Regions from separate parts of the Vibrio pelagius genome, predicted to be linked through region 3. Evidence: predicted binding sites of a transcription regulator. Region 3 holds the regulator's gene; each other region holds the start of a gene.
The links. Region 3 encodes PurR, which represses purine synthesis genes. Its sites were predicted from a motif close to TNANGNAAACGTTTNCNTNA; they were not measured.
Positions count from the first base shown of each region.

Region 1 (6,003 bases), 410 kb from region 3:
TCTGGCGCAACTGCCATTACGTAACGCTCTTGAGATTCGTTACACCAGATCTCAAGTGGGCTCATGCCTGGTTCGTCGTTTGGTACATCACGCAGTTGGAAGATACCACCACGTTCGCCATCGTCTACCAGCTCTGGAAGTGCGTTCGAGATACCGCCCGCGCCCACATCGTGGATGAACGCAATTGGGTTAGCATCACCAAGTTGCCAACAACGGTCGATCACTTCCTGACAGCGGCGTTCCATCTCTGGGTTTTCACGCTGTACTGAAGCGAAATCTAGGTCTTCTGCTGATTGACCAGATGCCATTGAAGAAGCTGCACCACCGCCAAGGCCGATGTTCATTGCAGGACCACCAAGTACGATTAGGCTTGCACCTACTGGGATCTCTTTCTTCTGAACGTGCTCGTCACGAATATTACCCATACCACCAGCAATCATGATTGGCTTGTGGTAACCACGAACCTCTTCACCTGCGTGTGAGTTAACTTTTTCTTCGTAAGTACGGAAGTAACCAAGTAGGTTTGGACGACCAAATTCGTTGTTGAACGCCGCGCCACCAAGTGGGCCTTCTAGCATGATATCTAAAGCGTTAACGATGCGACCCGGCTTACCGAAATCTGTTTCCCATGGCTGTTCAAAACCAGGAATACGTAAGTTAGAGGTTGTAAAACCAACTAGACCCGCTTTTGGCTTACCACCGATACCAGTCGCACCTTCATCACGGATTTCACCACCTGAACCTGTAGAAGCGCCCGGCCAAGGAGAGATCGCCGTTGGGTGGTTGTGCGTTTCCACCTTCATTAGGATGTGTGCTTTCTCTTGGTTGTAACCGTACTGGCGAGTTTCTGGGTTCGGGAAGAATCGACCTACATCTGAACCCACCATAACTGCTGCGTTATCTTTGTATGCAGACAGCACGTTTTCTGGCGTGGTTTCGAATGTGTTTTTGATCATCTTAAACAGAGACTTCTCTTGCTTAACGCCGTCGATAGTCCAGTCTGCGTTGAAGATCTTGTGACGACAGTGCTCTGAGTTCGCCTGTGCAAACATCATTAGTTCGATGTCGGTTGGGTTACGATCTAGCTTGTTTACGAACGCATCGTAAAGGTACTCGATTTCATCGTCCGCAAGTGCAAGGCCTAAGGTAACGTTTGCGTTCTCAAGCGCAGCACGACCGCCTTTTAACAGGTCTACGTCTGCTACCGGAGCAGGCTCTGCCACTTGGAAAAGTGCCGTTGCAGATTCGAAATCAGTGAAGATAACTTCCATCATACGATCGTGCAGGATCGCTTTAAGCTCAACCAGTTGTAGCTCAGAAAGTTCTACCGATGATTCGATATAGTAAGCGGTACCGCGCTCAAGACGTGCGATCTTATCTAGACCACAGTTGTTTGCGATATCCGTCGATTTTGAAGACCAAGGCGAAATGGTGCCTGGGCGAGGAGTTGCTAATAGAAGAAGACCTTGCGGTTCATGCTCTTCAATCGTCGGGCCATAAGTCAGAAGTTTTTCTAGTTTCTCAACTTCTTGATCATTTAGGTCTGCTGTTAGATCGGCAAAGTGCGCAAATTCAGCGTAGATGCCTGTAACAGGTAAGCCAAGTTCACGACAAAGCTCTAAAAGCTTGTTAACACGAAATTCAGATAGAGCTGGGGAGCCACGAAAAATTCTCATGTGCTTAGGTCTCTTATGCAATTGATTAAGGTGATATTGGTATAAATTCAGTGGGTTTTAGGAGTAACCTAACTGTTTTCTTCGAACTTATGCCGATTCCACCTCTCTGTTGCGGGCGCATTATATAGCAATTGTTTTTGTGACGTAACCAAAAAAGCAACCGTTTGCGTCATTTTTTTCATGTTTCTTGGCAATTGTTACTTTTGCTGCATTTCTGGCCACTTTTACCGCTGTTTACCTAAAGTCACTTTGCCGAGAGTAAACGGTTTGATATAAAGGGACGTTACTTTTTTGAGATTTCATTTTGATGCATACACTTACACGCATTTTTTCATCCAAACTTCTTCTCGTCGCAATCACCATTACCGGTTTAGCGGGATGCCAAATTGAGTCGGAACCGAAAAGCGACTTGGAGCAGATCCGAGAGCGCGGCGTGTTAAGGGTCGGAACTCTCAATAACCAACTCTCATACTATATCGGCCCAGACGGCCCTGCTGGTTTGGATTATGAATTAGCTCGAGAGTTTGCCGAGCAGCTCGGCGTACAATTAGAGATGAAACCTGCATACCGTTTGTCAGGCTTATTCCCTGCCTTACAAAAAGGTGAAATAGACCTTATCGCAACAGGTTTGGCCCAGAACAATGAGCACACCCGCGGCTACCGTGCTGCGCCAGCTTATTATTACGTAAGCCAACAAGTAGTTTACAAGAAAGGTCAATGGCGCCCGCGTAATCTAGAACAACTGATTGAGTTTGAGAACCAACGCCAAGCGAAATTCATAGAGCAACAGAACAGAGAGCAGAATGAAGAAAGCAGCGAGCTAACAACTATCGATGACAGATTAGTTCCTGCCCTTGTAGTGATTAAAGAATCTCACTTTGAACCGACTCTAAATCAACTTCAGCAATCTAACCCAGACTTTATTTACGAGTCGGTTGGCAATGCAGACATTAATGATCTTTTGAGACAAGTGTCTAAGGGCGAACTGCGCTTTACCGTTGCAGACTCCATTGAACTATCGCTGGCACAGCGCCTCTATCCAGATCTCGCGCTTGCATTCGAGCTAACGGAAGATCAACCTATCTCTTGGTACTTAAAAAAATCGGAAGATGAGAGCCTTTATGCGCTGCTGATTGAGTTCTTCGGCAACCTTAAACAGTCTGGTGAGCTAGCAACGCTGGAAGAGAAATACATCGGTCACATCGGAAGTTTCGATTACGTGGATACTCGCGCTTTTATTCGTGCACTGGACAGCAAGCTACCGAAATGGTCACCACTATTCCAAGAGTACTCGCAAGAGTTTGACTGGCGCTTGATTGCAGCCCTTGCATATCAAGAGTCGCACTGGAACCCAGTCGCAAAATCTCCAACAGGGGTGCGAGGCATGATGATGTTAACCCTTCCGACGGCGAAGAGTGTGGGTGTAACGAACCGTTTGGATCCAAAACAGTCGGTGCAAGGTGGTGTGGAATACCTACGTCGTATCGTCAATAGAATCCCTGACTCCATCACACAACATGAGAAGATCTGGTTTGCTCTTGCTTCCTATAACGTTGGCTATGGACATATGATGGATGCGCGTCGATTAACCAAAGCACAGGGTGGCGATCCGGACTCTTGGAGTGACGTAAAAGACAGACTGCCTCTACTAAGACAGAAGAAGTACTATAGCCAAACGCGCTACGGTTATGCTCGTGGTGACGAAGCCAAAAACTATGTAGAGAATATTCGTCGTTACTACCAAAGTATCATCGGCCACGTAAACCAACGCACTGAGGAAGCACTGGAAGAGAGTATGGAAGACCTTATCGTGATTCCACCGCTCGCCATCTCAGAAGCAGAGTCAAGTATCAGTGATGCAGCCTCAACCGACGAGTTGAGCGACGAAGATCAGAGCGAAGAGTAGAACGCCGCTCACCTTCAACCGAGCGTCACATTGATCGGTGATTCTATTTATAAGGGAAGTGTTTGTTATCTCATTTGGTGAAAATACAAACACTTTCCCATTCAGTCTGTCAGTCCAATCACTCAACCCGATTTTGCTACTTGAAAAGCTTCTTTGATTACCATACATATGAGGAGTAACTGGTATCACTTGTCATTAATTTGCAACAAAACTGACCTATAAGGTGAGTGTCGTTGAAGTGACGCCGTAAACCAACGTACTCAACAATTTCGTAATGGGTATATTCAACTTAACTTAAGCTGTTTAATAGAGCTGATATTGATAGTGGGAGGCTGTTAAACAAGATGAAACGTAAGTTACGCTCTAAACGCCTTTATAAAACCGTCGCGGCTAACCGTCGTAAGCGCATGCTAGCCAACAACAAAAAGAAGATCATCTGGCGAAACCGAGCTTTCGTACAGATGCTTTAAACCGAAAAACATCATCAGCAAGCATCTAATTCAATCTCGAAATATCACTCTGACACCTCAATTCGAACAGTATTAGATGTTTGCTAGAATCGAAAGCTGCTGATTAGATCTACCTAAAAACCACGCGCCGTTAAACTAGCTCCCTTCTTGATCGTCTTTTGCTTGCGCTAACTTCTGTTGCTGCTTTTTCTCTTTAATCTCTTTACGACGCCTTTTGAAAAACGCCTGTAGTTGAGAGCGGCACTCCTCTTCCAACAAGCCATGTTCTACATCCGCATAATGGTAAGACGCTTGGCTATCAAAAAGATTCAATACCGTGCCAGCGGCTCCCGCTTTCAAGTCTGGCGCGCCAAAGACAACGCGCTTCACTCGGCTGTGCAGAAGAGCCCCAGCGCACATTGGGCATGGCTCTAACGTCACATACAAGGTGGTATCGAGAAGACGGTAGTTCTCTAATGTTTGACCCGCCTTACGCAAAGTTTCAATCTCAGCATGCGCGGTCGCATCATGGCTACCAATCGAACGGTTCCACCCTTCCGAGATGATTTCACCATCTTTTACCAAGACCGCTCCAACGGGCACTTCACCCTCAAGTTCAGCTTGATGTGCTAACTCCATAGCTCGGCGCATAAAGGCTTCATCTTGCGATGTAAATTGATGGTCAGACAAAAGAAACTCCCTAAAAGCGAAAAAGGTAAGCGCAGAGCATACCTTTATTTGATGATCATCGAAATGGAATTGTCAGATTTGAGCACTGACTGCTATTGAGATGGCTTTCGAGAGTCTGATTAAAAGCTGAGTACCTTTATCGGGATATCAAAAGCATTGCGAAAAAAAGCCCGCACTTATCGGTGCGGGCTTAGGAATCAATAAAGCTTAATTCATACTTACATAGTGTAAGTGTATGGTGCTTGAATACCTAGCGGGATACCTAGCGCCCAGTAACCCAGTAGGAAGATTGTCCAACCAATTAGCATTGCAATTGAGTACGGCATCATCATTGATGCTAACGAACCAATACCTGAGCTCTTCACATAACGCTGCATGTAAACAACAACTAGAGGGAAGAACACCATCATAGGTGAAATGATGTTAGATACAGAGTCACCAACACGGTAAGCAGCCTGAGTTAATTCTGGAGAAATACCTACAGCCATTAACATTGGTACCATGATTGGACCAATCAGAGCCCATTTCGCAGATGCAGAACCCACTAGTAAGTTAACGAATGCTGTAAGTAGAACCATACCAACAATCGTCACTTCACCCGGCAGATTCATCGCTTGTAGAAGTTGTGCTCCTGACAATGCCAATAGCGTACCTAAGTTTGATTGACCAAACGCGACTAAGAACTGAGCGATGAAGAACGCCATAACCATGAAGCTTGCCATGCTCGCCATCGTTGTAGACATCGCTTTAATAATATCATCGCTCGCCTTAAACGTGCCTGCTACGCGACCATATACTACGCCAGGAATGATAAATAGTATAAAGATCAACGGAACAATAGATTGCATTACCGGCGCATCAAACGCAGTAATTACGCCTGATGGTGAACGCAGTGGTGAAGACTCAGGGATCAACGCTGCAATCAATAGCGCAACACCAGCCATCATTGCCCAACCAGCACGAGAGAATGCTTTGCTTTCTAGCTCTGTGAATGACCCCATATCCGGTGCTTCTTCTGCATCTTCATCAATTTTAGTCGTCTTTTGTAGACGTGGTTCGATGATGCGATCAGTGATGTACCAACCAATACTCACAATTAAGATGGAAGAAAGGCCCGTGAAGAAAATGTTTGAAAGGGGGTTCACGACGTATGTCGGATCAAGAATAGCTGCCGCTTCTTGTGTAAAGCCAGCTAGCAGTGGATCGATACCTGAAGGCAAGAAGTTTGCAGCAAAACCACCAGATACACCAGCGAATGCCGCTGCGATACCAGCAAGAGGGT
Region 1 covers NZ_AP025503.1:750,159-756,161, reverse strand. Annotated here, with positions in the region: gene purL (phosphoribosylformylglycinamidine synthase) at 1-1,676, opposite strand, end outside; gene mltF (membrane-bound lytic murein transglycosylase MltF) at 1,984-3,582, shown strand; gene vsple_RS03310 (hypothetical protein) at 3,927-4,052, shown strand; gene tadA (tRNA adenosine(34) deaminase TadA) at 4,188-4,721, opposite strand; gene vsple_RS03300 (AbgT family transporter) at 4,940-6,003, opposite strand, start outside.
Region 1: the regulator PurR is predicted to act here: its motif matches at 1,829-1,848, upstream of purL (phosphoribosylformylglycinamidine synthase).

Region 2 (6,003 bases), 1.2 Mb from region 3:
TAGTAAATAACTGATTATCCTAGCTTGTTAAAACGCTTGATAACTGCGTTAGAATTTTTGATTGTAGAATAACTACTTACCAAAAAATTCTGCCTTGTTCTTAAGCCTTTTCCCGGCGCTATTTTTGACCACCTATTTACTGTGATTGGTATAATTGGTAGGAGCGCTCTTCGTTAGCACCGCTATCGATTACAACACCCAACAGCTATAAAAAAGCCCTGCATTGCAGGGCTTTCCTCATTTTAAAGCTCGATTATCGAATCCACTCGTAAACCAGGCTTGGCTTTAGCTGTTTTGGAGCTCTGGTCGTCTCAACAACTTCACTGCCTGCCACTTCTCCGGCTGCTTCTTCACTGACATTCGTTTCTGACTTGACGTCCGATGCTTTGACTTCCGCAGATAAGTTACTTGGAGTGACCACTTGAGGCGCATTCTCAGCTTCCGGTTGTGGTTCAACGCCACCCACCGACAAGGTGTTGTCTTGTGCTTCAAATTCAGGCGCTTGCTCTGGCTCTAAGTAAGAAGCTTCAATCTTCGCCACTGAGCGTAGTCTCTCAACCTCATTCTCAAATTCATCTTGAGTCGATAGCAGATGGATTCTGAACGTCACTCCATGATTCTGAATTTTAAGAATATCTAGGCTTGCTACCGAGTTGAGCGCTTTTAACGCATTCTCTAGCTCGAAGAAGTCTTGCGCACTATTCAAGCTAATGAACTGTGCCAGAATTGACTCCGACGACTCGCTTGCGACCGTGACCGCACTTTTCGCTGCATAGTAGTTACTGATCTCGTTAACCAATGATTGAGACGCCGAAGCACCACTGCCTGAAATAGAGCCTGTGACCGGTGACTTCGGTGAACTGGTTATTTGGTTGGGTTGTTGATCGTAAAGCGTCCAGCGTAGACCTGAAGGCTGAGCACGCACAACCAACACCGCATCCACGGGGTAACGCTGGCTTGCTTGACTGATAGGTGAAACAAAGCCGCCCCACAGATCAGAGGTTGCAATGCCTGTAATGTCGTCGAAGTCACCCACTGGTAACGTAATCGGTAGGCCACGCAATTTTGCATTCTGTTGAATGCCTGCCGCTAATTCAGAATTCGAGTGCTCCCAAACGATATTCTTGTCGTAGTTCTGCTCTTCAACTAGCCACACTAAGACGTTGGAACGTGTTTCAGGCCAGTATGGTAATTGCGCTTGAGTCAGTAGGTTGCGAATCTGAGCGCCATTAAAGCGCATGCGCAGCGTAGTTTGCTCGCTTTCTTCCCCAAAACCCATTTGTGACAGGTACTGAGCGCTTTGGCGCATCGCCTTCTGTACTGTCTTGTTCTCGGCAACGTCTGTTTGACCAGTTGCCCGAACCAGCACCTGTTGCATACCTTCATTTCTAGCCGCTCTTTCTGGCTCGTTCTGTTCTGAGTTGATAGCAACTTCGGCACTAAAAATATCCACCTGAGTCAGTGCATAACTCGGTGCAACCAAAAGCCCCATCAACAATGCTAAATAACGCATATCGATCCTAGTCTTTAAATCTTGTGCTCTGATGATAAGCAACTATAAGTAACTGGGCAAGGAAGATAGCGGATACTCGATTGAATATCCGAGAATTGGTAGGGTGTTAGATAGCTTTCAAAGAAAAATAGCGAACACTTAAGTGATAATGCACATATTTCCGGCAAATGAGAGAGAAATTTGACATAACCTATACAGCAATCGATTGCTAAGTGATAGAATCCCGCGAATTTGTTTTTTACTTCACGATTAGCTCAAGGACTTATCATGAAAAATGCTTTACAAGGCGCGCAGATGCTCTTTGTCGCCTTTGGTGCACTGGTATTAGTTCCCCTACTTACCGGTCTAGATCCCAATGTCGCGCTTTTCGGTGCTGGTATTGGTACCCTTCTCTTCCAAGTCATTACTCGCCGTTCGGTTCCAATTTTTTTAGCCTCCTCTTTCGCGTTTATCGCACCGATCATGTTTGGCGTACAAACTTGGGGCATAGGTGCCACAATGGGCGGCCTAATGGCAGCGGGTGTGGTTTATGTGCTAATGGGTGGCTTAATTAAAGTTCGCGGCGTTGGTTTTATCCATAAGCTATTACCACCAGTGGTAGTGGGCCCGGTTATCATGGTTATCGGTCTTGGCCTAGCACCGGTAGCCGTTAACATGGCACTAGGTAAAACTGGAGACGGCGCAGTACAGTTGGTGGATGCCGATGCCGCTCTTTGGATCTCAGCAATCTCACTGGTTGTGACTATCATTATTAGCGTATTCGCTAAAGGCTTTTTGAAACTACTGCCAATCTTTGGTGGTATCGTCGCAGGTTACATCACAAGCTTGGTGTACGGTGCGGTCGACTTTACTCCGGTAGCTCAAGCCTCTTGGTTGGCTATGCCTAACTTTGTTGCGCCTGAATTTAACATCAATGCCATCTTCTTCATGGTGTTTGTTGCGATCGCACCTGCCGTTGAGCACGTTGGCGACATGCTTGCCATTTCGAACGTAACGGGTAAAGACTACCTTAAAAAGCCAGGCCTGCACCGCACCATCACAGGTGACGGTGTGGCAACGATTGCGGCTTCGATGCTGGGCGCGCCACCAAACACAACTTACAGCGAAGTAACGGGGGCAGTAATGCTAACCAAAGCGTTCAACCCAGTGATCATGACTTGGGCTGCAGTCACAGCTATCGTGCTTGCGCTTGTTGGTAAGCTAGGTGCATTACTGCAAACCATCCCGGTTCCAGTAATGGGCGGTATTATGATTCTACTGTTTGGTTCTATTGCAACAGTTGGCCTAAATACGCTCATCAAAAACCAAGTTGACCTACACAAATCACGTAACCTAGTGATCGTTGGTGTAACACTGGTATTTGGTATCGGCGGCATGGCTTTTGGTATCGGTGATTTCAGTCTTCAGGGTGTGAGCTTGTGTGGTATCGTCGCAATCCTACTAAACCTTGTACTGCCGGAAGAGCTAGGTGAGAACCAGTCGGTAGACACTGCACAGATCAAGTAGTCGAACAAATCGAGAACAAATAAAAAGGGAGCGTATCAAATGATACGCTCCCTTTTTTACTGTAGGCCGTAACAAATATCGCTACGACCAACCGAATTACTTAGTACCGAAGATCTTATCGCCAGCATCACCTAGACCAGGAACAATGTAGCCCTTGTCGTTTAGCTTCTCATCGATTGCCGCAGTGTAAAGCTCTACATCTGGGTGTGCTTTCTCAAGCGCTGCAATGCCTTCTGGAGCAGCAACAAGAACAAGAATCTTAAAGTGCTTACAACCTTTCTCTTTCATAAGGTCGATAGTTGCGATCATTGAGCCACCCGTTGCTAGCATTGGGTCAACAACAAGAGCAATACGCTCCTCGATATTAGACGCTAGCTTGTTGAAGTATGGTACAGGCTCAAGTGTTTCTTCATCACGGTAGATACCTACCACACTGATACGTGCACTTGGAATATGCTCTAAAACGCCATCCATCATACCAAGACCAGCACGTAGGATTGGCACAACGGTTACTTTCTTACCTTTAATTTGGTCAACTTCTACTGGACCATTCCAGCCGTTGATCTCTACACGCTCAGTTTCGAAATCTGCTGTCGCTTCATATGTTAGAAGGCTACCCACCTCTGTTGCTAGTTCACGAAAACGCTTCGTGCTGATTTCGCCTTCACGCATCAGGCCAATCTTGTGCTTAACTAGCGGGTGTTTTACTTCAACAACTTTCATTTCCAACTCCGGCAATATTTAAATAAACCCACAGATTATACATCGTTTTTATCACATTTTCAGTATGTTTATTTGGCAAAAAATTCACGCAAACGTTTGCTCTTGTTTGGTAAGCCCTGTTAGAATAGCGCCGTTTTCACATCCAACTTAAGACCGAGGACTATCCCGTGAGCGGTAATAATTCTTCTCTAAGCTACAAAGACGCTGGTGTTGATATCGATGCAGGTAACGCACTAGTAGATCGTATTAAAGGTGCTGTAAAACGCACTCGTCGCCCAGAAGTAATGGGTGGCATTGGTGGCTTTGGCGCCCTATGTGAACTACCAACTAAATACAAAGAGCCTGTACTGGTTTCAGGTACAGATGGTGTAGGTACTAAGCTTCGCCTTGCTTTGGATATGAAAAAACACGACACCATAGGTATCGACCTAGTGGCAATGTGTGTGAACGACCTAATCGTTCAAGGTGCAGAACCTCTATTCTTCCTAGACTACTACGCGACAGGCAAGCTAGATGTTGATACAGCAGCAGATGTTGTATCTGGTATCGCTGAAGGTTGTGTTCAATCAGGCTGTGCACTGATTGGCGGTGAGACCGCTGAAATGCCGGGCATGTATGAAGGCGAAGACTACGACGTAGCTGGCTTCTGTGTTGGTGTTGTTGAAAAAGCAGACATCATCGACGGCACTAAAGTAGCAGCGGGCGATGCACTTATCGCTGTTGGCTCAAGCGGCCCACACTCAAATGGCTACTCACTGATTCGTAAAGTACTAGAAGTATCTGGTGCAGATAAGAACGAAGAGCTAGAAGGTCGCACCATTGGTGAACACCTACTAGAACCAACTAAGATTTACATCAAGTCAGCACTTAAGATGATTGCAGAGCATGATATTCATGCTATCTCGCACATCACTGGTGGTGGCTTCTGGGAGAACATCCCACGCGTACTTCCTGAAGGTACAAAAGCTGTCATCGATGGCAACAGCTGGGAATGGCCTGCTATCTTCAACTGGCTACAAGAGAAAGGTAACGTGGAGACATTTGAAATGTACCGCACTTTCAACTGTGGTGTTGGCCTAGTCGTTGCGCTTCCAAAAGAGCAAGCTGAAGCGGCTGTTGAACTACTAAAAGCTGAAGGCGAAAACGCTTGGGTGATTGGTGAAATCGCACAAGCCGCTGAAGGTGAAGAGCAAGTTGAAATCAACTAAGCTAAATTGCTAGCTCGCACGATTAAGAATGAGGACTTTAGGTCCTCATTCTGCTATTCACGCCCCAGAAAACCTTAAAATATGTAGGTAAATTGTTATTTACTTTCACTTATCGCGTTTTGATATCTCTATGAAAAATAATGCTCCTCAGAAAAACATCGTTGTTTTGATCTCCGGCAGCGGAAGCAACCTCCAAGCAATCCTAGATGCTTGCCAGAACCAGTACATTAATGCTTCTGTTAAAGCGGTTTTCTCAAATAAAGCAGAGGCATATGGCCTAGAGCGTGCTCGTATCACAGAAGTCCCGGCGCACTCTCTTGACCCAAAATCATTTGAATCACGAGAAGCTTTCGATCGCGAGTTAATGCAACAGATCGATGCCTATCAACCAGACTTAATTGTTCTTGCTGGTTACATGCGTATTCTGAGTGCTGACTTTGTTCGTCATTACTTGGGGAGAATGATTAATATCCACCCTTCACTACTGCCGAAATACCCAGGTCTACATACACACCAAAGAGCCATTGATGCCAAAGACAAAGAGCACGGAACCAGTGTCCACTTTGTCACGGAAGAGCTAGACGGTGGACCAGTGATCTTACAAGCTAAGGTGCCTGTTTTTGCAGAGGACGATGCAGACGAATTAGCAAGCCGAGTATTAACACAAGAGCACCAAATCTATCCATTGGTGTGTCAATGGTTCTGTGATGATAGATTAGTGATGAAAGAGGGTTGTGCCAAGCTCGATGGGAACACGCTTGGCAAGCATGGCTACGCACAAGACTAGACGAAGAAAACATATCAGTTCGAACAATAAAGGCCGCATTGCGGCCTTTTTAATGTTTTGAGCTTGGTGTTACTCTAAAGGTTCGGTTGGAGCTTGGCTTGCCACCTTTTTAGGAGCGTACGCCACATCAGCTAAAGCTTGATGATTAGACTCAATCAATTCACCGAAATGGAACAGCGCAAACTCGCCAGGCTTCATGCGCGCCCACTCTTCATTATCCGTTAATGGTTGTGTAGCAACGACACTCACCACATCATTCGGCGTGG
Region 2 covers NZ_AP025503.1:2,392,332-2,398,334, forward strand. Annotated here, with positions in the region: gene vsple_RS10390 (DUF2066 domain-containing protein) at 254-1,513, opposite strand; gene vsple_RS10395 (uracil-xanthine permease family protein) at 1,781-3,019, shown strand; gene upp (uracil phosphoribosyltransferase) at 3,116-3,742, opposite strand; gene purM (phosphoribosylformylglycinamidine cyclo-ligase) at 3,910-4,950, shown strand; gene purN (phosphoribosylglycinamide formyltransferase) at 5,081-5,737, shown strand; gene vsple_RS10415 (class II glutamine amidotransferase) at 5,807-6,003, opposite strand, start outside.
Region 2: the regulator PurR is predicted to act here: its motif matches at 3,827-3,846, upstream of purM (phosphoribosylformylglycinamidine cyclo-ligase).

Region 3 (6,003 bases):
CTTTAATCTCAAGACCCGCCTCTTCTATCCACTGATAGACCTCTTCAGGTTTCAAACCTTTTTGGGGTTGCAGCTTAAACCGTTTTCGATGTGGCATCCCATTTAATACATGAGGAATATTGCCACAAATCACATTTTTGAGGACTAATCCGTGATGGTTGTAAAACATAATTGATGCCACGCCACCCGGCTTCACTTGCTTAAGCAGGATATCCAAAGCCTCTTTTGGATCAGCTAACCACTCCATTACAGCATGAAACATCACCATATCCACTGGCTCTTCTATATGCTGTGCAATATTTTGAACCGGAGAATGAATGAATCGATACTGTTCAAGCAAGCCGGCTTTATCAATATCTTGCTGTGCCAATTTCAGCATTTCAGAAGAGAGATCACACAGCGACACTTTATGCCCCAAGCTAGCTATCTTTTGCGACATCTGCGCTAAACCACCTCCAGCATCCAGAATGTGCAAAGGTGTTTCTTCGGTTTTAAATGTGCTTAACGCTTGCTTTAAATCTTCCCATACGATGATCTGACGGATCTCTCCTTTGTCAGAGCCGTAAATATTTTTTGCAAATTTGTGGGCAATATCGTCGAAATTACGGTCTTCAGTCACAGCTACTTGGGTTATCATGTCCTATCGTGCCTGCTATTCTGTCACAGGAATTTCAGGAATAAAGAGGCGATGTCTCTTTTTAGTACTAAGTGATGTTTTTTCGGACTAATCGGATATGTTTGAGCTGAAAAAAGTAGTGTCTTCACTGTTGATGCCACTGCCAGCAATGTTAATTCTCGCTTTTCTGGGGCTAGCCCTTGTTATGTTCACTACAAAACGTAAAACAGGGTGCCTTATCACGCTCTCTGCACTTTGTGGTATTTTCCTGATCGCGTTCCAACCCGTTTCTAGCCAACTTCTTATGCCAATGGAACGACAACACACCGCATTTTTGCCGACAAATGAATCTATCGACTATGTGATGGTATTGGGTAGTGGCCATGTCGTAGACGACCAAATCCCGCCTACATCTGAACTCAGCCGAACAGGCCTGATGAGATTGAGTGAAGGCATCCGCATTCAACGAATCTATCCCGGTGCTAGATTGATTTTATCTGGCTATGGTGGTGGTACTGAAGTCAGTAATGCACGCATGATGGCGAAGGTTGCCTTGGCCTTGGGTGTGTCTAAACGAGACATTATCCTACTTGAGACAGCTAAAGATACGTGGGAAGAAGCGCGTCAGGCTGCTGCATTTGTGAAAAACAAACGAATGGTACTCGTGACTTCCGCCAGCCATATGCAGCGCGCTCTCAACGAATTTCATGATGCAGGAATGAAGCCGATTCCAGCGCCTACCAATTTTCTGGCTCAAGAAGGCATTGAGCAACCTTGGAACAAGTACATGCCAAAAGCGATCTACTTAGAGCAGACCGAACGATATTGGCATGAAACGATGGGGTTAGTTTGGCAATCATTGCGCGATTGGCTAGATAACCAAAGCACCGAAATGGAAGAGCCAATGATCATCCCCGAACCTTCAATGCTTGAAGAAGAGCTCTCTGCCGCCTCCGATGCACTACCAACAAGTGGCGCACAACCAGCCATTTAATGCTGTATGAAGTGACTTTAAGTCCCTAGACCTTTCAAGCTAATTTCATAAACAAAAAGCCGAGATACTGAATATCTCGGCTTTTTCAATTTCGCTAGTTGAACATTTCAATTCTAGCTGCTAATCGCCTGCAAACATATAGCCTTCACCATGAACCGTCACAAAAATTTGTGGATTCTTTGGATCAAACTCCATCTTAGCACGCATACGACGAATCAATACGTCGATGGTACGATCGTTTGGTGCATCAACGCGGTGGCTAATCATATTTAAGATTCGCTCACGACTTAAAACCTGGTTAGGGTATGACGACAGAGCAACCAATAACTCATATTCAGCTTTGGTCAATTTCACTGGCTCACCGTTTTTACTCAGTGCGCGACGTGGAATATCAAACGTCCATTCACCAAAGCGAACGATTGACGCGTCTTCCGCCTGCTCAGTTGCATCTGATGGTGACTTGCGAGCCGCAGAAATTCTCCAAAGTAGGTTTTTCACTCGAACCAATAATTCGCGAAGTTCAAATGGTTTGGTAACATAATCATCTGCGCCCATCTCTAGGCCTACAATTTTGTCGATGCTATCCGTGCGTCCAGTAACTAAAATAATCCCAATGTCTGATTGACTGCGTAATTCGCGAGTTAGCATCAATCCATCTTCGCCTGGTAAGTTGATGTCCAGCATAATGAGATCTACGTTATTTTCTTCTAAAACATTTCTCATTTGAGCGCCGCTTTCTGCTTCGCTTACTGTGTAACCCTCATTCTGGAAATATCCAACTAGCTTACTACGGGTTACCACATCATCTTCAACGACTAATACGTGATAGCTCATCTACACCACTTTTCTTATTTAATAGTTTCAGTGACCATTCTATTCATAACTAGTAACAATTCTAGTAGTAGGTAAGATAAAAGCCAGAAACCTGAATTTTTTTTGATACAAGACAATCTTAAACCTTGCTATTTAACCCCCATCGCAATTCAATATAGGCATTACTACTAACGAGTGACTTTGCAGTTAGCAAATACAAGGGTTAGTAAGCCTTCGTACCGCAGATATTACGAAAGACGATATTAGGATTATTGAGATGAAAGAAACCAAAGCGTTCAATGAACAACGAGCTGAAATCTACTGGTGGCTATCGAGCCTGTTCGCGAAAGAACTGACTCAAGAAGAATTGGACAAATACCACTCGGTTGAGATTCGTTCGTTTTTAACCGGCCTCGGCGACAACGAGACGCTTAAGCCATCAATCAATAACCTAGTAGATACACTTAACCGATTACAGAACCGTGAAGATGCTCAATTAGAGCTTTCATCCGATTTTTGCGAGCTGTTCTTAAAGTCGGATAAGTACGGTGCTCTGCCGTACGCTTCTATTTATCTAGACAAAAGTGGACTACTGAATGCAAAACCAGCTCAAGACATGGAAGCCATCATGGCGTCTTACGGCATCGCCGTAAACCAAGATCTGAAAGAGCCTGCTGACCACCTAGCCATTGAGTTAGATTTCCTGGGTAACATCATTATTCGTTCCAACGACCTTGAGAGTGAACAAGATCTAGAAACGGCTTTCGCTACACAACACGAGTTTGTTGAACGACAGCTCCTTAGTTGGGTTCCACAGTTCGCAGTAAAATGCCGTGAATTTGATGAGTTTGGTTTTTACGCATGTGTTGCAGAATTGCTAGTCGCTTTCTGTAAACTTGATACACAATATTTAGCTGGTGAATAAATTCACTGATGACTAAGGGTACAATTTAGGTAGAATGTGACAACTCACCCAGATTTCTGGGTGAATTTTATTGCGAGTATTTTCTAGTCAGTCTAAAATTGTGACCGCAAACGATAAAATATGAAACATTCTCGAAATGCTATGCTTTAAATTAGCTAAGAGCATTTCGGTGTTAAGACAAGCCGCTCTCATAAGCGGTTTTTTGTTTTTTAGCACTTTAGTACCGAGAGAGCCCTCCATATTCTAAGCTCTTGTTCTGGTAGCTTTAAACGGCTACTTGCTCCGTACTGCTGAGGAAGTAGCTATCAATAGGATAAAGCCATGGCAACTATAAAAGATGTCGCTCGCTTAGCCGGCGTATCAACAACCACCGTTTCTCACGTGATCAACAAGACACGTTTCGTCGCAGAAGCGACTCAAGAAAAAGTAAACAAAGCCGTCGATGAACTAAATTATGCACCAAGTGCTGTTGCTCGTAGCCTGAAATGTAACTCTACGCGCACAATCGGTATGCTAGTGACTCAATCAACCAACCTATTCTTCTCTGAAGTGATCGATGGAGTAGAGAGCTACTGTTACCGTCAAGGCTACACGCTGATTCTATGTAACACAGGTGGTATCTACGAGAAGCAACGCGACTACATCCGAATGCTTGCTGAAAAACGCGTAGACGGCATCTTGGTAATGTGTTCTGACTTAACTGAAGAACTGCGTGAAATGCTTGACCGCCACGCAGACATTCCAAAAGTTGTTATGGACTGGGGCCCAGAGAGTTCACAAGCGGATAAAATCATCGACAACTCAGAAGAAGGTGGCTACCTCGCCACTAAATACCTGGTTGAACGAGGACATGAACGTATCGCTTGTCTAAGTGGACATTTGGATAAAGCGGCATGTGTAGAGCGTATCGCGGGTTATCGCCGTGCTCTTGAGGAAGCAAACATTCAAACAGATGACAGTCTAATTCTTGAAGGTAACTTCGAATGTGACACCGCAGTTATCGCGGCAGATAAAATCGTTGCAATGGAGAATCGCCCGACAGCAGTATTCTGTTTCAACGATACGATGGCACTTGGTCTTATGAGCCGTCTACAACAGCAAGGCATTAAGATCCCAGAAGACATTTCAGTGATTGGTTACGACAATATTGAGCTGGCAGAGTACTTCTCACCACCGTTGACAACTGTTCACCAGCCAAAGCGTCGTGTCGGCAAAAACGCATTTGAAATCTTGTTGGAACGCATTAAAGACAAAGATCACGAAAAACGCGTGTTCGAAATGCATCCAGAGATCATTGAGCGAGCTACAGTTAGAACGTTAAAATAACGTAAACTTTAGAAAAATCTAATAAAACGCACCGCTTGGTGCGTTTTTTTTATTCCGACAAAATAAAAACCTTGTTGCATATAAATACAACAATTAACTGAATTAAGATCACATTTTGGAATAACAAGTGTGAACCTCATTCAACAAAAAACTTTATTCTTCGTTATACAGTCACGCACAGGGCAAATCACTTGAAAGGGTGAGACGCAAAGCCTCCGGCCTAACCCATTATTGGTATGGTAGCGGGGTTACCGATGGCAAAATGCAGTATTTCCTACCTTTAGTAGTAATTTACGGCTTATTGACAATTTTATTGCGACATTTTGCTAATCTCTCGGACCTGCTTATTTGGTGGCGTAATTCAAATACACCGAGATAAACAATATGGATAAACCGATACTCAAGGACTCAATGAAGTTATTTGAGCCACTTGGAAAGATTAAGTCACGCTCAATGTTTGGCGGTTTTGGCCTCTTTGCCGACGACACGATGTTTGCACTGGTCGTTAACAATCAATTACACATTCGAGCTGACAAAAATACTACTTCAAAATTTGAACAACAGGGTTTCGAACCTTACGTATACAAAAAACGCGGATTCCCAGTCGTTACTAAGTATTTTGCTCTTCCAGAAGACCTCTGGCAGACTCAAGAACGTATTATCGAACTGGCAAAAACGTCCCTTGACTGTGCCAAAAAAGAGAAGCAAATCCAATCATCGGCGAAGCCTACACGATTAAAAGATTTGCCCAACCTTCGGCTTGCCACAGAGCGTATGTTGAAAAAAGCAGGCATCGATACCGTCGAGAGCTTGTATGAGTCTGGTTCTGTTAATGCGTACAAAGCAATAAAAGAGTCTCACTCGTCCAGTGTCAGCTTAGAGCTGCTTTGGGCACTTGAAGGTGCCATCAACGGTACTCATTGGTCGGTCATACCTCAACAACGACGCGATGAGCTTATCAACTCTATTAATTAAGTCCAAATCACTTAATTGTCAAAAGCCACATTGATGTGGCTTTTTTTATTTTCTATTGAAAGTTAATCTCTCCTCCTCCTGTCTAACTATACTAACTACAAGCAAAAAATTTAGGGACGCTCTCATGAGTAAGAAAATGATTTTAGGCATAATTTTAGTTGCCACGATAGTGATACTGGCTGTCAACTTTGGCCAGTACTTAACGCTTGAAAATGCCAAGGCTCAACAAGCACTTCTAAACGGCTACATAGAGAGTCATTTTGTTGCAGCAGCAGCAACCTACTTCATTCTCTATGTAATGATTACCGCATTTTCAATTCCAGGTGCCGCGGTGGTTACGCTGCTCGGTGCGGC
Region 3 covers NZ_AP025503.1:1,158,116-1,164,118, reverse strand. Annotated here, with positions in the region: gene cmoM (tRNA uridine 5-oxyacetic acid(34) methyltransferase CmoM) at 1-619, opposite strand, end outside; gene elyC (envelope biogenesis factor ElyC) at 735-1,610, shown strand; gene torR (two-component system response regulator TorR) at 1,731-2,444, opposite strand; gene torD (molecular chaperone TorD) at 2,701-3,348, shown strand; gene purR (HTH-type transcriptional repressor PurR) at 3,670-4,674, shown strand; cyclic di-GMP riboswitch class I at 4,846-4,930, shown strand; gene vsple_RS05235 (TfoX/Sxy family DNA transformation protein) at 5,059-5,649, shown strand; gene vsple_RS05230 (TVP38/TMEM64 family protein) at 5,774-6,003, shown strand, end outside.

Region 4 (6,003 bases), 460 kb from region 3:
TGGACGAGGTAACGATTTCTTTTCGAAGCAGTCTACAACCGCATCTTTCACCTTCATCGCACCATACTGGCTATTGCGAATCTCACGGTTAGTACCGTTGAAATCAACCACAAATCGCTTAGAGCTATGGAATTGATTTACCCAGTTTACTGCCGTCGTAGAGAGGTACAGGTCCATGTCATCTTGACAAGTGAACTCAGAAAGGACACGTACAAATCTTGAAGCCAAACGACTCCACAAACAACAACGATAAATCTGCTCATTCGTCGCTTTGAATTTAACACCTGCTTGTACAGGTTTTGCGTTTGTAATCCCTAGTTGGGTTAGTTCTTCAACTAATAAATTCTCAAGGCCGTTTGAGGTAACCGCTAGATATTGATTCATAGTGTTCTTTTATTGATAAAAATGAGTTCGATTATACCTTATTTGAGTCAATAAGCGTCACTCTAAACACATCTTTTCACTGATTCTTCCTCTTAATCGTTCAGCAATTGTTCATTGAGCTAAGCACTCGCTAACTCTCTAAGCCAACATACATCTTGCGCTCAAAAAACAACCTTATAACAGACTCTATTCACTAAATATTCACTCGACCTTCCACTTGTGAATCATTATTCAGCTTAGATTTGGTATATACCAGATGGGATTTAAGGGTGTAATTTGGTTACAAAACCACTTAAACAGGGAATTTTATAGACCTATTTCCAGAAATCGGCTTATCGATATGTTGAAATTAAGTTTAAAAAACAGGCTTTGACTGTGTAAAAAAGCACCTCATAGACAAATTATCTATGGGTGATTTGGTAGGGTTTCTAATTTTCAGGTATAAAAAAATCGACCCTGAGGTCGATTTTCTTGAGTGTGAGGGCGTTATTTTTGACTAGCCAACCATGGCTATATGACGGTGATGATGCAATATGGCGTTTGCGTCCACCATTCTATCGTGCATCACTTTAATACAATCGCCGAATTGAAGTGCTTTTGACGAGGTTAAGTTAAATTCATCTAAGTCTACCGAAGCACACAAACTCGCGTTCTCTCCAACCTCTAGTACAATGAAGTAACCTACACTATATTGATTGTTCATTCGGACAATATCGCCCTCTTCCGGGCATTCATGGCCTTGTGGCTGAGACTCAAAAAACCAACTTTTCGGCTGAACAGGCTTGTGGAAGCGTTTTGCAGCAACACAGTATAGTGCTAACTCTGCTTGACGAGGTTCAGAAAGGTCTAATCCGGAGATCTGTTCTTTGAAGGTCTGGAAGGAAGAAGCATCATCAACCGTGAATTCATTCTCCTTGAATGCACAATCCACCAGCTTATTACGGACGAGGTTAGTCTTGAAAATCATATCCTCTCCGAGGTTTAGCATTAATGAACATTGCTGTTCATCGTAGTACCAACTCCATGTATCACTAGGTTTAAGCATCGTTTCGTCTCACACTGTTGAAGCAATCCATTAGGTAAAACGCAAAATTACCCTTCGATGCAGTAATTCTACTGAGCAATAGGCAAAAAAAAAGAGGAAATGAAATTCCTCTTTTCTCTAAAACTCAGCGAGTTACAGTGTATCTTTTAGTGATATCTATCAACTTATAACGTGACGTTCAAGATCACCTCTAGCGTTATAGGTTTTTAACAATGTCACTCACTAGGCTTGGGCCTTTGTAGATAAAGCCAGAGTAAACTTGAACAAGCTTAGCTCCCGCCATCATTTTCTCTTTTGCCGCTACATAAGAGTCAACACCACCTACCCCAATGATTGGAAGCTTGTCACCCAACTCTTCATGTAGTTTACGAACAACTTCAGTACTGCGGGATTGAACTGGACGGCCACTCAAACCACCCGCTTCATCCGCATGCTTCATACCTTCAACAATTGAACGATCTAGCGTCGTGTTGGTCGCGATCACGCCGTCGATCTTATTTTTGATCAACGATTCACAGATTTGGCTAATTTCATCATCACTTAGATCCGGTGCGATCTTAAGCGCAAGTGGGACATACTTACCGTGTTTCTGTTCGAGCTCTGCTTGCTTAGTTTTTAGTTCAGCTAGAAGTTCATCTAGTGCTTCACCGTATTGAAGAGAACGAAGTCCCGGTGTATTTGGTGAGGAGATGTTTACAGCAATGTAGCCTGCGTATTGATAAACCTTTTCCATACAGATTAGGTAATCTTCAGCGCCCTTCTCAATTGGAGTATCTTTGTTCTTACCGATGTTGATACCAAGAATGCCATCGTAGTTTGATCGCTTAACATTCTCGATTAGGTTATCAACACCCAAGTTGTTGAAACCCATACGGTTGATAATACCTTCCGCTTCAACAAGACGGAAAAGACGAGGTTTATCATTACCCGCTTGAGGGCGTGGCGTAACAGTACCGACTTCTACAAAGCCAAAGCCCATTGCACCGAATGCATCAATACACTCGCCGTTCTTATCTAAGCCGGCAGCAAGACCTACTGGGTTTTTAAACGTAAGTCCCATCACCTCTACTGGACGATGCGGTAACTGTTGACGGTAAAGCAGATCGACAGGAGTGCCAGTGAAACGCTTGAAGTTTTGAATTGCAAGATCATGTGCCTTTTCGGCATCAAGTTGGAAAAAGCCAGTTCTGGCTAGACGGTAAAGCATTGTGCCTCCGATAGAAAAAAGCCCCGAGTAAACGGGGCGATATTATTTACTTATTTACTCAACAATTCAATCTATTACTACGAGCAAGGATAAGATAATTCGAATTTTTAACAAAGTGCATCAAGAATTAGGCAAACGTTATCGTCTATCTACTTAGAAGCGATAATAATTAATACCAATCACAGTAAGTAAGTGATCAAAAATAGCGCAGAAAAAAGGCTTGAGAACAAGGCAGAATTTTTGAATAGTAGTTATTCTACAATCAAAAATTTTAACGCAGTTATCGAGCGTTTTAACAAGCTAGGGTGAGCAATTATTTACTACGATTGGTATAACAGTATCGGCCTATCCCCCCGGTATAAAAATGGCAGCCCCACTCGGCTGCCATTTCGTATCGGTATTTATCTAGCCTAAATTTTATTAGTCTTTCGACATGCAATTTAGATTAAGAAGCATAAGTTCACGTAACGCGACCGAGAATTTAGCAAACTCATGAACAGAGCCGACTTTAAACTCGTTTAGGATGCTTTCCCAGCGATGCAGTGATACGGCATTGCTTTCCATCCAATCATCCAGTGCTTTAATCACATCAAGGTCTGCCGCACAACCACACGTTAGAACTTGGCCGGTAAGTTGACGTTGTTGCCAGTCAAGATCTTCACGGAATGCAGCACGAGCTAGAGCTTGCCAGTTGTTATCTACCGCTTGGCTGTTGATCTGTTTCAAGAACCAGTGCAGTGACAGGCGATCACCAAGGTTAAAGTACAGTTTTGATGCTTGCTCAACTGTTTTACCTGTTTCACGAGCCACTGTGGATATATCCAGTGCTGAATACAGGCTAGACAAACGCGCGACTGAGTTTGCCAGCTCTTCTTCTACACCTTGCTCTACCCAGACTTTAGCAACCGAGTTGTGCTCTTCTACTTCCGCAGCGACTAGCGTTTCATCCAGAACCTTAGTAATCGCATTCACATCATCTCGATATAGTTCAACTAGTGCAGTCACAGACTGTTTACCTGAACGATTTCTTAGCAACCAACGGCTGATACGGCGCATGGCACGGCGAACATGGAATATAAGGTCGTACTGGGCTTCAGACGATGCTACGTTGTCTAGTGCACGAATACGTTTAAGCACGTCACCAAAACCATAGATCTCACGTGATGCTGTGTATGCATTCGCGATATCAACGATGTCTGCACCGGTCTCTTCTTGAAGACGAGTTACAAAGTTGCAACCCATTTCGTTAACCATTTGGTTAGCCAACGCTGTGGCTATGATTTCAGCTCGAAGTGGATGGTTATCCATATGCTGCACATAGTTACGGCGTAACTCGGTTGGGAAGTATTGAATCAATTGTTGAGCATGGAATTCATCGTTTGCAATTTCGTCACAAACAAGGTCTTCTTTCAATACCATCTTCGCGTAAGCAATAAGAACAGATAATTCAGGACGCGTAAGTGCATTGCCCTGCTTCTCACGCTCTAATAGCGTTTCATCATCTGGGATGTACTCAAGGCCACGATCTAGGTAACCCGCTTTCTCCATTGTGTGAATAAAGCGAATTTGCTCTTTCACTAAACCAACACCTTGGTGCTCAGTTACAGAGATAGATTCAGCTTGGCAGTACGCATCATCCAATACAATTTCGCCGACTTCATCTTCCATCGACTCAAGTACTTGGTTTCGCTGCTTAATGGTTAAATCACCATTAGAAACTAGACCATTCAAGAAGATCTTGATGTTTACTTCATTATCCGAACAGTCAACACCGCCAACGTTATCCACAAAGTCAGTATTTACACGACCACCAGCTAGAGCATATTCGATACGCCCCAGTTGAGTCATACCTAAGTTACCACCTTCACCAACAACTTTCGCTCGTAAGTCACGGCCATCGATACGCAATACATCATTTGCACGGTCACCGACGTCAGTATGAGTCTCATTTGAAGACTTCACATAAGTACCGATACCGCCATTCCAAAGCAGATCCACCTTCATAGACAAGATCATTTTGATCAAATCATTAGGTGCTAGAGATGCTTTCTTAGTACCAAGCATCTTTTGGATTTCTGGTGTCAACGCGATCGACTTAGAACGACGTGAGAACACACCGCCACCTTTAGAGATCAGCTCCTTGTTGTAATCTTCCCAGCTAGAACGTGGCAGATTGAACAAGCGATTACGCTCTTCCCAGCTGCTCGCTGATTCTGGATTCGGATCGATGAAAATGTGCATGTGGTTAAACGCAGCTTGCAGGCGAATGTGCTTAGATAGCAGCATACCGTTACCAAATACGTCACCCGCCATATCACCTACACCAATTGCAGTAAAGTCTGTAGTTTGACAGTCGATACCCATTTCACGGAAGTGACGTTTAACCGACTCCCAACCACCTTTGGCAGTGATGCCCATTGCTTTGTGGTCGTAACCATTAGAGCCACCCGATGCAAATGCATCACCTAGCCAGAAGTTGTATTCCGCAGATACCGAGTTCGCTAAATCTGAGAAGGTCGCAGTACCTTTATCTGCTGCAACAACCAAGTACGGATCATCTTCGTCATGACGTACAACATTCTTAGGTGGAATAACTTCACCTTCAATGATGTTATCGGATACATCCAGTAGCGCGCGAATAAAGCGTTTGTAACAACGTTGACCTTCAGCAAAGATCTCGTCACGGCCAGTCATTGTGTGTTGACGCTTACATACGAAACCACCTTTCGCGCCAACTGGAACAATTACCGTGTTCTTAACCTGTTGCGCTTTAACTAGGCCAAGAATTTCGGTACGGAAGTCTTCTTGACGATCTGACCAACGAAGACCACCACGAGCCACTTTACCACCACGTAGGTGCACACCTTCAATGTCTGGTGCGTAAACGAAGATCTCAAACACCGGCACCGGAGCTGGAATGTCTGGAATCTCGCTTGGCTTCATCTTAAGTGCTAGCCATGGTTTCGCCTGCTTGTTCTCGTCTACTTGATAGTAGTTGGTACGAAGCGTAGCACTGATCATCTCCATGTAACGACGAATGATACGGTCATCATCCAAGCTCTCTACATGATCTAATTGTTCAGTGATTGTATTGATCAGATCTTGTTGGCCTTTCGCGCTGCCTTTGTGTTTAGGATCAAAACGCTTAGCAAACAGTTTAACCAAACCTTTCGCAAGCTCTGGGTAATGAGACAGCGTTTCTTCAATATATTGTTGACTGAATGGGAAGCCGACTTGACGCATGTATCGAGCGTACGCACGCAGAATAGAGATTTCACGACCTGACAGACCCGCGCCGAGTACTAGACGGTTGAAACCATCACTCTCTAACTCACCTGCCCAAATTGCCGCAAATGCTTGTTGGAAA
Region 4 covers NZ_AP025503.1:1,621,318-1,627,320, forward strand. Annotated here, with positions in the region: gene rlmKL (bifunctional 23S rRNA (guanine(2069)-N(7))-methyltransferase RlmK/23S rRNA (guanine(2445)-N(2))-methyltransferase RlmL) at 1-384, opposite strand, end outside; gene vsple_RS07070 (cell division protein ZapC) at 881-1,429, opposite strand; gene pyrD (quinone-dependent dihydroorotate dehydrogenase) at 1,626-2,636, opposite strand; gene vsple_RS07080 (NAD-glutamate dehydrogenase) at 3,057-6,003, opposite strand, start outside.
Region 4: the regulator PurR is predicted to act here: its motif matches at 2,764-2,783, upstream of pyrD (quinone-dependent dihydroorotate dehydrogenase).